DNA from 3 places in the Kitasatospora sp. NPDC053308 genome. Region 1 is predicted to be linked to each of the others. Evidence: riboswitches for the same ligand, from Rfam matches in the RefSeq annotation. Region 1 holds a riboswitch; each other region holds the start of a gene.

The links. Region 1 has a riboswitch for cyclic di-AMP ahead of ACZ6Y7_RS09950 (glycoside hydrolase family 16 protein). Riboswitches for the same ligand answer to the same signal wherever they lie in the genome.
Region 2: another riboswitch for cyclic di-AMP. It lies ahead of ACZ6Y7_RS23405 (M23 family metallopeptidase); the one in region 1 lies ahead of ACZ6Y7_RS09950 (glycoside hydrolase family 16 protein).
Region 3: another riboswitch for cyclic di-AMP. It lies ahead of ACZ6Y7_RS27450 (transglycosylase family protein); the one in region 1 lies ahead of ACZ6Y7_RS09950 (glycoside hydrolase family 16 protein).

Annotation. Positions count from the first base shown of each region.
Region 1 is NZ_JBVJJY010000003.1:451,655-455,843, reverse strand. Features, by position in the region: gene ACZ6Y7_RS09955 (hypothetical protein) at 219-767, shown strand; gene ACZ6Y7_RS09950 (glycoside hydrolase family 16 protein) at 869-2,155, opposite strand; cyclic di-AMP (ydaO/yuaA leader) riboswitch at 2,156-2,285, opposite strand; gene ACZ6Y7_RS09945 (phenolic acid decarboxylase) at 2,737-3,066, shown strand; gene ACZ6Y7_RS09940 (alpha/beta hydrolase) at 3,133-4,189, opposite strand, start outside.
Region 2 is NZ_JBVJJY010000010.1:229,663-233,851, forward strand. Features, by position in the region: gene ACZ6Y7_RS23400 (DUF2470 domain-containing protein) at 1-677, shown strand, start outside; gene ACZ6Y7_RS23405 (M23 family metallopeptidase) at 1,341-2,294, opposite strand; cyclic di-AMP (ydaO/yuaA leader) riboswitch at 2,297-2,477, opposite strand; gene ACZ6Y7_RS23410 (MFS transporter) at 2,874-4,189, shown strand, end outside.
Region 3 is NZ_JBVJJY010000014.1:205,304-209,492, forward strand. Features, by position in the region: gene ACZ6Y7_RS27445 (cytochrome P450 family protein) at 182-1,531, shown strand; cyclic di-AMP (ydaO/yuaA leader) riboswitch at 1,783-1,949, shown strand; gene ACZ6Y7_RS27450 (transglycosylase family protein) at 1,955-2,740, shown strand; gene eno (phosphopyruvate hydratase) at 2,992-4,189, shown strand, end outside.

The DNA of each region.
Region 1 (4,189 bases):
CTCCGTCCGGGCGGAGGGCCGGCGGCACGGCTCGGGTTACCGTCCGGTCGCCGCGACGGCTCGGCCACCCTGATGCCGGACGCGGCCCGCGACGGCGCGGGCGGCCGGAGCACGAGAGCAGGGTGAGCGGGATGCCGGACCAGGATGTACGGGGCGGCGCGCCAGGGCGGGGCCGCACGAGGAGCGGGAGGATCGGCGGGGCCCGGGTGGTGGCGGCCGTGACGACGGGCTGCGCGGTGGCGGTGCTGGCCACCGGCCCGTCCTGGGCGCTGCGCCGGCCGGAGCCCCGTCCGGCGGTGGAGGTCGGCGCTCCGGGGGCGGCGGGCTCGTCCACCGTGGTGTCCACCCTGCCCGCCGTGGTGCCCGCGCCCTCGCACTCGGACCTGGAAGTGGTGCGGATCGCCCCCGAGGGGGTGGCCCCCGGCGGCCTCACGACGCTCCACGCCTTCGTCGCCAACCGGGGCCCGGACACCACCGCCTCCCCGTTCACGGTCGTGGCCGCCCTGCCGGAGGGGGTCACGGCGGAGGGGCCGTTCTACCCCTCGGGCTGCGAGGTGCTCCAGAACGGCCACCGGGTGCAGTGCGTCTTCGGACCCGGGTTGAAGGAAGGACGCAGCGCGACCGCGCTCATCCCGCTCCGGCTCAGCCGCGACCTGGAGCCGGGCGAGCTGCACGGCGGCCGGGTCGCGGTGCACAGCGCGGACGACCGGAACGAGAGCGACAACCGCACGCCGTTCACCATCCCGGTGGTCGAGTCGGCGGGCTGACGGTTCCGGGACCACGTCCGTCCCACCGGTCACCGGCCGCCCGCGAGCGGCTGCCTGCTTCCGGTGACCGGGGGACGGTCCTACGGACTACCGGTCACCGGTCACCGGTAGACGCGGACGTAGTCGGCGGCCATGGTGATCGGGGCGGTCCCCTGCGGCGCCGGGTGGTACTGGCCCGCGCACACCGAGAGGTTGAGGATCAGGTACGCCGACCAGTTGGCGCCCACGCCCTTGCCGTCCGAGAAGACCTTGACGCCGTTGACGTACCAGTCCACCGAGGTGGCGCCGTAGTAGGTGCCGATGGTCACCCACTGGTCCTTCGCGATGGCACTCGCGTCGGTGTAGTACTTCGGGTTGCCGGGGTTGACGTGGTTGGTCAGCTCCAGCAGGTTCGGGTTGTCGGGGTGGTACTCGAAGGAGTCGATCTCCCCGTTGCCGTTCTTCCAGGTCCACAGGGCCGGCCAGGCACCGGTGCCGGCGGGCAGCTTGACCCGGGTCTCGGCGTAGTCGCCGGTCTTGACCTGGAAGCCCTCGCTGGAGCCCTCGGTGGTCAGGAAGCCGGTGTTCCAGGACTGCTTGCCGTTCTCCAGGGCCGGTCCGCCGGACGTGGCGGTGAAGGTGGCGACCCCGCCCGCGACGCTGACGTTGTTCTTGTTCAGCCAGTCGAGCTTGTTGTCGTCCGGGTTGTGGTTCCCGTACTTGTAGGCGGTGCTCTTGTCGCCGACCCAGCGCTGGCCCCAGGAGAGCGGGCCGTTGAACTCGTCGGACCAGGTCAGCGACTTGCCGGCGACCGGGGAGGTCGGCGCGGGGGTGCTGGTCGGGGTCGCGGTGGGGCTCGGGGTCGGGGTCGCGGTGGGGGTCGGGGTCGCGGTGGGGGTGGCGGTCGGCGCGGGGGTCGGGGTCGGCGCGGGGGTGGCGGTGGCCGAGACCACCAGCTGCTGCGAGGGCAGGTTGTGCCAGGCGCCGCCGAGGTCCTGCCAGAAGCCGAACTGGGTGTAGGTGCCGGCGGGCAGGGTGCGCGCACCGCTGGTGAAGTTCACACCGCTCGGGCAGATCTGCACGTTGGAGGCGTTGCCGGGGAAGTCCAGGTTGGTGCCGCGCGCGTCCCGCACGCCCACGCCCACGGTCTTCGCGGTGAAGCAGGCCGAGGAGTGCAGGGTGAGCGAGGCCGTGGTGGCCTTGCCCGCGACCATGGTGGCCGGGGCGAGGCGGTCCTGGGTGACGGTCGGCGCGGTGGCGGCCTGGGCACCGGTGACGGACGGCAGTCCGAGCAGTCCGGCGCCGCTGATGGCGAGCGCCCCGGTGGCGGCGAAGGCGGCGTTGCGGCCGCGGTGGGAGGGGCGGGCGTGGCGCGGCGCGCGGCGCCGGGCAGCGGCAGGCTGGGGCATGGGTCACCTCTGCGACGCCTGCGAGGTTAGCTGTCGGGTTCGGGCTGCAGTTGCCCGGCCGCCTGTGGAGCGGCTTCACCCCTAGCCTCGGCCCGCGCGCGCGTGCGCACGGGTCGGGCGCCGACCTTGGTTCCCCCGCTCCCGTCCGCTGTGGTGCTCGGTGACCCGCCGGCGGGTGGACAGGACTAGGCGTCCCGGCGGCGGGGTCCGCGAGGGGCGGACGCCGTTGCAGGCTAGGCAGGCCGTACGTGAACGGACAACTCCTCCGGGCCGGTTGTCGCGCAGCTCACAGCGGTGTCGATCAACGACGCTGCGTGGCGGCCGAGTTGATCATTCCGGGCGGGCCGGTGTGGCGCGGCAGGCGGTGCCGGGCGTGAGGGCGGGTGCAGGGCCCGGCATGGAGCCGGGCCCAGCGCCGGGGGTGGAGCCGGGCGTCGTGCCAGGCGGCGCGGTGACCCGTCCTGCGGCAAAGATCCGACGGGGTGCGCCCGGTCGGATAAATTTGAGCCTGACATCTTCCGCAGTGCACAAGAGCGCAGTGCACACGAGCACCGACCCCCGAAACGAGGAGCCGCCCCACCATGACCGCGCCCCTGCCCGCCTTCGCCGGCCGTACCTACGTCTTCCGGGCCGACAACGGCGCGGCCTTCCGCAACACCTACTCGGCCGACGGCACGCGGTTGCGCTGGGAGGGCCTCGGCGAGTCCGCGGGCCAGTGGGAGGACGTGCGGCTGCACGTCGCCGAGGTCGCGCCGGAGATCTACTTCATCAGCTGGACGGAGCAGAGCGGGATCACCGTCAGCCATGTGATGGACCTCAACAACCTCACGATCCGGGCCTTCTGGACCTTCGAGGGCGAGGGCGGCCGGGTCGGGCAGTTGCACACCGGGACGCTGGAGCGGGTGGCCTGAGCCACGTGACGATCGAACCCCCGGGGCCGCGGCCCCGGGGGTTCGGTCGTCTGGCGCGCCTGTCCGTCAGACGGCCTGGTCGGGCACCTTGAGTTGCTGGGACAGCCACTCCAGCGAGGAGGGCAGCAGCGCGCTCCAGGTCTCGAAGTTGTGGCCGCCGTTCTCCAGCATGCTGTACGAGACCTTCATCGGGCTCTGCGCGGCGTCGACGAAGGCCTCGGTCTCCCGGCGGTAGTCGCCGTCGCCCTTCTTGGTGCCGGCCAGCAGCACGGACACCTTGGGCGCCGGCAGGTTCTTCAGCCGCCACATCAGGTTGGCCTCGTCGCGGCGCTGCTTGCTGCCGCCGAACAGGTCACCGGTGGTCGGGTCGTCGGCGGCATCGTAGTAGGCGGAGAGGGCGACGGCGGTCGGGAACACGTCGGGGTGGCGCATGGCCAGCTTGAGCGCGCAGTAGCCGCCCGTGGAGTTGCCCATGAACGCCCAGGCCTGCGGGTCGGACGAGACCCGGAAGCTGGCCTGGATCGCCGAGGGCACGTCCTTGGTGAAGTACGTGTCGGACTGCGGACCGTTCGGGATGTCCTCGCACTCGGTGTCCTGCGGCAGCGCGGGCGACGGACGCATCAGCACCATGACGGTCGGCTGCATCCGGCCCTCCTGCAGCAGCTTGAGCGCCGCGCCGGGGTAGTTGAACCGGGTGATCAGGTTCTCGGCGATCCCCGGGAACCCGGTGCTGACGATCACGGCCGGGAACCGCTTCTGCGCGTACTCGGGCTGGAAGTACTGCGGGGGCAGGTACACGTAGCCCTCGGTCGACAGGCGGCTGACCGCACCGTCGATCCGGACCTTGCGGATCTCACCGGACTGGCCGGGCTCACGGCCCATCGCGCCGCCGCCCTTGACCGCCGCGTGGCCGACGGTCTCCACCAGCAGGCGCCCGGAGGCGTCCGCCTTGTTGTGGATCACCACCGGGCCGGTGTCACCGGTGCCCAGGAGGTCGTCCCAACTGCTGTAGAAGGCGAAGTAGTTGTTCGCCACCAGGCCGAGCGCCGCGAGCACCGTGAGCTGGGTGGCGAGCAGGGCGCCGATCCGGCCGAGCACCGCCCGCCAAGTCTTCCCGGCCAGC
Region 2 (4,189 bases), on a different contig from region 1:
CCGCCGAACGGATCCTCAGCCTGCTCGGCACGACCTCCTCGCTCACCGTCCGCGCCCTGGGCGAGCAGCACGACCTGGACACCCCGGTCTCCGTCCACCACTCCCGCCTGCGGCTGCGTGCCCCGCTGGACGCGCCGCTCACCGCGGCCCTCGCCCGCGCCACCGAGGGCCTCGCCGTCGTCCTCGACGTCACCGACGTCGCCCCCGTCGCCGTCCGCGACCGCGTCCGCGCCCGCCTCACCCTGGCCGGCCGACTGCACCTGGCCCACCTCGCCGACGACGGCCTCAGCGTCCACCTGCACGTGGACGTCGCCCACGCCGTCCTCGCCACCCCGTACGGCACCGGCGCGGTCACCGCCGCCGACCTCGCCCTCGCCGCCCCCGACCCGATGGCCCGCCACGAGGCCGCGATGCTCACCCACGTCGCCGACGAGCACCCCGACGCGCTCCACGCCCTCACCCGGCTGCTCGACCCGGCCCTGCTCACCCGCAACCCGGCCGTCCGCCCGCTCGCCCTGGACCGCCACGGCCTGGTGCTGCGCCTGGACCACCCGGACGGCCACCGCGACGTCCGTCTGGTCTTCCCCGAGCCGGCCCGCGACCCCGAGGACTTCGGCCGCCGGATGCACGAGCTGCTGTCCGCCGCCCGGTACGGCCTCCCGGCCCACCACCACTGAACCGCCCGCACCGCCCGCGGTCCCGCACGGCCCGCGGTCCCGGACGGCCCCGGCGGACTCACCGTTCCACCGCGCCCTCCGCCACGATCCGCCCCTCCGCGGGTACAGCCGGGGCCGCCACCGCCCCACCGCGAGCGCCGGCACCCCGGCCGCCACCACCGGCCCGCCCATCGCCACCCCGCCACCAGCGGCGCGACCAGCACCCCGAGCCAGTGCGCCGTCTCTTGGTGCCGCCCCCGCACGTGGAAGTCCCCGTCCGCCGCGCAGGAGCAGAGCCTCCGCACCACCAGGACCGCTGTCCCACGAGCGCGTCGGAGGCCGCGACCGCCCCGCGCAACGAACCGACACCCCGACAACCCGACAACCGGACAACCCGACAACTGGACCGCGCGACAACCAGACCCCGCGACAACCAGCCGCCGATCACCCGGAGTCGACGCCCCGCCCGAAGGTCCCTAAGGCCCGGCCCCGGCCCCGGCCCGGAAACGACAGTGGCCGGCCCGGCTCGCGAGGGAGGTTGGTCCCACGAGCCGGGCCGGCCTGGGCGTGTCCCGCGCCCATGTCCACTGTGCGGCGATCACCCGGTCGAGCGGTCACCCGACATGACCATCCCGGAGGATCGATTCGCTCCGCAGCAGCGGTGGTTCTGGTACCCCGGCAGGGTCAGAGCGCGACGCCGTGCGCGCGCAGGTAGGCGACCGGGTCGATGTCCGAGCCGTACTCCGGACCGGTGCGGATCTCGAAGTGCAGGTGCGGACCGGTCACGTTGCCGGTGGCGCCGGAGAGGCCGATCTGCTGGCCGACGGTGACGGTCTGACCGATCGACACGCCGATCACGGAGAGGTGCGCGTACTGGGCGTAGTGGCCGTCGGCAAGCTTGATCTCGACCTCGTTGCCGTAGGCGCCGCCGTTGCCGGCCTTGACCACGACACCGTTGGCGACGGCACGCAGCGGGGTGCCGGTGGAGGCGACGAAGTCCTGGCCGGTGTGGTGGCCGGAGGCCCACATCGAGCCGGCCACGCCATAGGCCTCACCCAGCACCGGGTGGGCCAGCGGCGCGACGTAGCCGGAGGTCGAGGCGACCGGAGCGGCGGTCACGGCCGGGGCCGGAGCGGCGGTCTGAACCTGGGTCTGCACGGGGGCGGACGGCTTGGCGGCCTCGGTCTTGACCTGGACCTGCGCCTGCGGCTTCGCGGGAGCGGCCGGGGCGGCCGGCTTGGCGGGAGCGGCCGGAGCGGCGGCGTGGCCGGTGAGCGCGAGCTGCTGGCCCGGGAAGATCAGGTTCGGGTTGGCGCCGACGACCGAGCGGTTCTGCTCGTACAGCGCGTGCCAGCCGCCCTCGACGTTCTTGGCGTCGGCGATCTTGGACAGGGTGTCGCCGCTGACGACGCGGTAGCTTTCGGCGACCTTGGCCGCGGCGGCCGGCTTGGCCTCGGCCGCGGAGTCCGCCGCAACGGCAGCGGAGGAGGCGGCGACCGGGGCGACCGGGGCGGTGTGGGCCTGGGCGCTGCTCATCGCGGTGACGAGCGGAAGGGCGAAGGAGACGCCGGTGACGGCGGTGGCGATGCCGATGCGGGCGGCGCGGGGCAGAGCGATACGACGAGCCTGAGCAGGCATGGAAGTTTCCTCTCCGACGCCTGCGAGGTGAGCTGTCGGGTTCGGGCTGGAGTTGCCCGGCCGCATGCGCGGCTTCACCCCTAGCCGGTCCTGGACGCCCGCGCCCTGAGGCGCGAACTCCGGTCCGGCGACTTACCTGTGGGTCCCCCGCTCCTGCCGTACAGAGTTCAGTTCGAACCACCGGGCAGCGGCAGGACTCGGCGTTCCACCCGGTGGATCCGTCCGGACTGGCCGGGCGGTCGCTGAACTAAAACCCATCCGTTCGGGTGAAGCAATGTCGATCTCTTGAACCGGCAACCACCCCTCCCGGGGCGGTGACCCTCCGAATGATCCACTGCACGGTGTGTACACAATCCATTCACCGCGCGCCACTGATCCACGACCCTGCGCCGACGTCGACGGCGCTGCGCGACCGTCCGCTCACGTACCGCTCGGCACCAACACGCACTCCGGTGACCCTTGTCACGTGCGCCCCGCAGGCCGCAGGATCGGGCCGTGGCCACCTCCGAAGCCGGCTCCTTGCGCCTGGGCACCGCGCAGGGTCGCTGGGTAGTACTGGCAACCGTGCTCGGCTCCAGCATGGCGATGCTCGACGGCACCGTGGTGAACGTCGCCCTGCCCCGGATCGGCGCCGACCTGGGAGCCTCGCTCGCCTCCCTGCAGTGGACGCTGAACGCCTATCTGCTGACCCTGGCGGGCCTGATCCTGCTCGGCGGGGCGCTCGGCGACCGCTACGGGCGGCGGCGGGTCTTCCTGATCGGGGTGATCTGGTTCGCCGTCGCCTCGGCCGCCTGCGCCGCCGCACCGAACATCCACGTGCTGATCGCCGCCCGCGCCGTCCAGGGCATCGGCGGGGCGCTGCTCACCCCCGGCTCGCTCGCCATGCTCCAGGCGGTATTCCACCCTGACGACCGCTCGGCCGCGGTCGGGCTGTGGTCCGGCCTCGGCGGGGTGTCGGCCGCGGTCGGCCCCTTCCTCGGCGGCTGGCTGGTGGACGGCCCCGGCTGGCGCTGGATCTTCCTGCTGAACCTGCCGCTCGCCGCCGCCGTGATCGCGGTCACCACCCGGTCCGTGCCGGAGAGCCGGGACGAGAGCGCCACCGGCCGCTTCGACGTGCTCGGCGCGGTGCTCGCCGCGCTCGCCCTGGGCGCGGTCACCTATGCGCTGACCGCGGCCGGCGAGGGGGTGTCCCCCGCGGTCTGGGTCAGCGGGGTGATCGGCGTGGCGCTCGCGGTCCTCTTCGTCGCCGTCGAGCGCCGCGCGCCCGAACCGATGCTGCCGCTCGGCCTGTTCTCCTCCCGGCTGTTCACCGCCGTGAACCTGGTCACCCTCTGCGTGTACGCGGCGTTCAGCGGCGTGTTCTTCCTGCTGGTGGTGCAGCTGCAGATCGTCTGCGGCTTCTCGCCGCTGGTCTCCGGGTTCGCGCTGGTGCCGATCACCATCCTGATGCTGTTGCTGTCGGCGCGCGCCGGGCGCCTCGGCAAGCGGATCGGTCCGCGCCTCCCGCTCACCGTCGGCCCGATGCTGTGCGCGGCCGGGGTGCTGCTGATGCTCCGCACCGGCCCCGGCTCCTCCTACTGGGCGGACGTGCTGCCCGCCGTCACGGTGATGGGCTGCGGGATGACCCTGCTGGTCGCGCCGCTGACGGCCACCGTGCTGGCCGCGGTCGAGGTCCGGCACGCGGGCATCGCCAGCGGGGTCAACAACGCCGCCGCCCGCGCGGCCGGCCTGCTCGCGGTGGCGGCGCTCCCGGCACTGGCCGGACTGAGCGGCGACGCCTACCGGGTGCCGTCCGCCGTCGACTCCGCCTTCCACACCGCGATGCTGATCTGCGCCGGGCTACTGGCGGGCGGCGGGCTGATCGCGTTCGCCACCGTCCGGGGCAACGTGCTGGC
Region 3 (4,189 bases), on a different contig from region 1:
GCTCACGCCCGGTGTCCGGCCAAGAGCTGCCCAAGACCCGGCCACGGACTGTCCACGGGCCGTCCACGAACCGGCCACGCGTCGTCCACGGAGCGTTGGCGCGCCGGTCGCACGCCGTTGACGAGGGGGTCGCGGGCCGCCGACGGACGGGGCGCGCGCACCCACCGGATACGGTCGTCCCATGCCAGCTCAGCCCGACCCCGCGCGGCCCGCCGCCACGCCGTCCGACGCCTCCGACCGACCCTCCGGCGCGCAGCCCGGCGCCCCCGCCCCGGAGCTGTTCACCTGGGAGTTCGCCGCCGATCCGTACCCCGCCTACGCGTGGCTGCGGGAACACGCCCCGGTGCACCGCACCACGCTGCCGAGCGGCGTCGAGGCGTGGCTGGTGACCAGGTACGCGGACGCCCGGCAGGCGCTCGCGGACAGCCGGCTGTCGAAGAACCCGGCGCACCACAGCGAGCAGGCGCACCGCACCGGCCGGGTGGGCATCCCGGGGGAGCGGCAGGCGGACCTGATGACCCACCTGCTGAACATCGACCCGCCGGACCACACCCGGCTGCGCCGGCTGGTGTCGAAGGCGTTCACCCCGCGCCGGGTGGCGGAGTTCGAGCCGCGGGTGCAGCAGCTCACCGACCGGCTGATCGACGGCTTCGCGCAGCGCGGCTCGGCGGACCTGATCCACGAGTTCGCCTTCCCGCTCCCCATCTACGCGATCTGCGACATGCTGGGCGTGCCCGCCGAGGACCAGGACGACTTCCGCGACTGGGCCGGGATGATGATCCGACACGGTGGCGGTCAACGCGGCGGCGTGGGGCGGGCGGTGAAGCGGATGCGGGCGTACCTGCTGGAGCTGATCCACCGCAAGCGCGCGGACCTCGGGGACGACCTGATCTCGGGCCTGATCCGGGCGAGCGACCACGGGGAGCACCTGACCGAGAAGGAGGCCGCCGCGATGGCGTTCATCCTCCTGTTCGCGGGCTTCGAGACGACCGTGAACCTCATCGGCAACGGGACGTACGCGCTGCTGCGCAACCCGGGGCAGCGCCGGCTGCTGCAGGAGTCGGTGGCGCGCGGGGAGAGCGCGCTGCTGGAGACGGGGATCGAGGAACTCCTGCGCTACGACGGGCCGGTGGAGCTGGCGACCTGGCGGTTCGCCACGCAGCCGCTGTCCATCGGCGGGGTGGACATCCCGGTCGGCGATCCGGTGCTGGTGGTGCTGGCGGCCGCGGACCGCGACCCGGCCCGGTTCGCCGACGAGAACACCCTGGACCTGGCCCGAACGGACAACCCGCACCTGGGCTTCGGGCACGGCATCCACTACTGCATCGGCGCCCCGCTGGCCCGGTTGGAGGGCCGGGCCGCGCTGGCCACGCTGCTTTCCCGGCTGCCGGATCTGCGGCTCGCGGAAAGCCCGGAGAATCTGCGCTGGCGAGGCGGCCTCATCATGCGTGGCCTGCGGGAACTCCCGGTGGAATTCAGCCCGGAGAGCCGCTCCCCGCATACGCCTCCGCGCGCCGTCCCGCGCCCTTGACGAATCGGCGGGAGCGGACTCCGGCCGGGTCGACGCGCTGACGGACCGTCGCCGTAGCGGCTCCGGCGGGGGTGTGAACACCCATCAATCCGGACATAGCGCCGCCGTTGGTAGGCGATCGGACACGCGCCGTAATTTCTGTGTGATATCCGTGATATGAGCTTGTGATTGGTCTGAGGATCTGTCTACTCTCCCTGGAGTTCGCAGCTGCGGACCTCGTGCGCGGAACGCCGAATCCTGCCCGCCGCGTCACGGGAAACCGACCAGAACCCTGGGCAGGGGCGGGGGACCCAGGTTTGTTGCCGTCCCCACGGCTTGGGGTGAAGCCGCCCGCGCGGAACCGATTCCGCGTACGGCGGCCGGGCCACCTCCCGGTCCGAACCCGACAGCTCACCTCGCAGGCGTGCGGAGAGGGACCTCTTCATGCTGTTCGTTGGAACTGGCCGTCATCGTCGTCGCACCCAGGCCGAGAAGGCCATCGCCGTCGCCGGTGTGGCCGGCGTCGGACTCGCGCTGCCGCTCCTCACCGCCACCGGCGCCTCCGCCGCCCCGGCCTCCACCTGGGACTCCGTCGCCCAGTGCGAGAGCGGCGGCAACTGGAGCATCAACACCGGCAACGGCTTCTACGGCGGCCTGCAGTTCACCTCCAGCACCTGGAAGGCGTACGGCGGCACCGCCTACGCTCCGCAGGCCCACCAGGCCAGCAAGGGGCAGCAGATCGCGATCGCCGAGAAGGTGCTCGCCTCGCAGGGCCCCGGCGCCTGGCCGGTCTGCTCCAAGAAGGCCGGTCTGACCAAGGGCGGCGCCCCGGCGTCGGTCGACACCTCCTCGGACGCCAAGCCGCAGTCCGCCCCGCAGCAGCAGACGCCCAAGCGGCAGGCCCAGAAGCCGGTGGAGAAGCCGGTCCAGAAGTCCGAGGCCAAGCCCGTCCAGAAGCAGGCCCCGAAGCACGCCGCCCCCCAGCAGGCCGAGAAGCCCGTCGACCCGTCGGCGCAGCAGTACGTCCCCAGGCACGCGGCCCCGAGCCCCGCGCAGCCGTCCGCGCAGAGCGGTCACGACTACACCGTCCGCGCCGGTGACACGCTGTCGACCATCGCCGCCGCCCAGGGCGTGTCCGGCGGCTGGCACGCCCTGTACGAGCAGAACCGCTCCACCGTCGGCGGCGACCCGGACCTGATCCTGCCGGGCCAGGTGCTGCACCTCGGCTGACCCGCCACGCCCGGGCGCGGAGGGGGCCGGCCGTACCGGTCCCCTTCGTCCGCATTCGCCCGGCGCGGTGGGACAAGGTGGGACAAGCAGGTGAACTACCGGTGGGTAGCGGGGCCACACGCTGAGACGGGACCGAGGCGGAGGTGGCCCCGGGAGCCCGGGCGGTTAGGCTCTGGTCCGTAACGACTCCGCAATCGTCCTGGCGACAGCACCACCGTCAGCCGGACCCTGCTTCCGCAAGGAGATGCTTCGTGCCGTCCATCGATGTCGTCGTAGCCCGTGAGATCCTCGACTCCCGCGGCAACCCCACGGTCGAGGTCGAGGTCGGCCTCGACGACGGCAGCACGGGTCGTGCCGCTGTCCCGTCGGGTGCCTCCACCGGTGCCTTCGAGGCGCTGGAGCTGCGCGACGGTGACAAGAACCGCTACTTCGGCAAGGGCGTGGAGAAGGCCGTCCTGGCCGTCATCGAGCAGATCGGCCCGGAGCTGGTCGGCTACGACGCCACCGAGCAGCGCCTGATCGACCAGGCCATGCTCGACCTGGACGCCACCCCGGACAAGTCCTCGCTCGGCGCCAACGCCATCCTCGGCGTCTCGCTGGCCGTCGCGCACGCCGCCTCCGAGGCCAGCGACCTGCCGCTGTTCCGCTACCTGGGCGGCCCGAACGCGCACGTCCTGCCGGTCCCGATGATGAACATCCTCAACGGCGGCTCGCACGCGGACTCCAACGTCGACATCCAGGAGTTCATGATCGCCCCGATCGGCGCGGAGTCCTTCTCCGAGGCCGTCCGCTGGGGCGTCGAGGTCTACCACACCCTCAAGGGCGTGCTGAAGGAGCGCGGCCTGTCCACCGGCCTCGGCGACGAGGGCGGCTTCGCGCCGAACCTGGACAGCAACCGCGAGGCTCTGGACCTGATCACCGAGGCCATCCAGAAGGCCGGCTACGTGCCCGGCCGGGACATCGCGCTGGCCCTGGACGTCGCCGCCTCCGAGTTCTACCAGGACGGTGCCTACCAGTTCGAGGGCAAGGCGCTCTCCTCCGCCGAGCTCATCGAGTACTACGCCGGGCTGGTCGCCGCCTACCCGCTGGTCTCCATCGAGGACCCGCTGGACGAGTCGGACTGGGACGGCTGGAAGGCCATGACCGACAAGCTGGGCGACAAGGTCCAGCTGGTCGGCGACGACCTGTTCGTCACCAACCCGGCCCGCCTGGCCAAGGGCATCGAGACCGGCACCGCCAACGCCCTGCTGGTGAAGGTGAACCAGATCGGCTCGCTGACCGAGACCCTGGACGCCGTCGAGCTGGCCCAGCGCAACGGCTACCGCTGCATGATGTCGCACCGCTCCGGCGAGACCGAGGACGTCACCATCGCCGACCTGGCCGTCGCCACCAACTGCGGCCAGATCAAGACCGGCGCCCCGGCCCGCTCCGAGCGCGTCGCCAAGTACA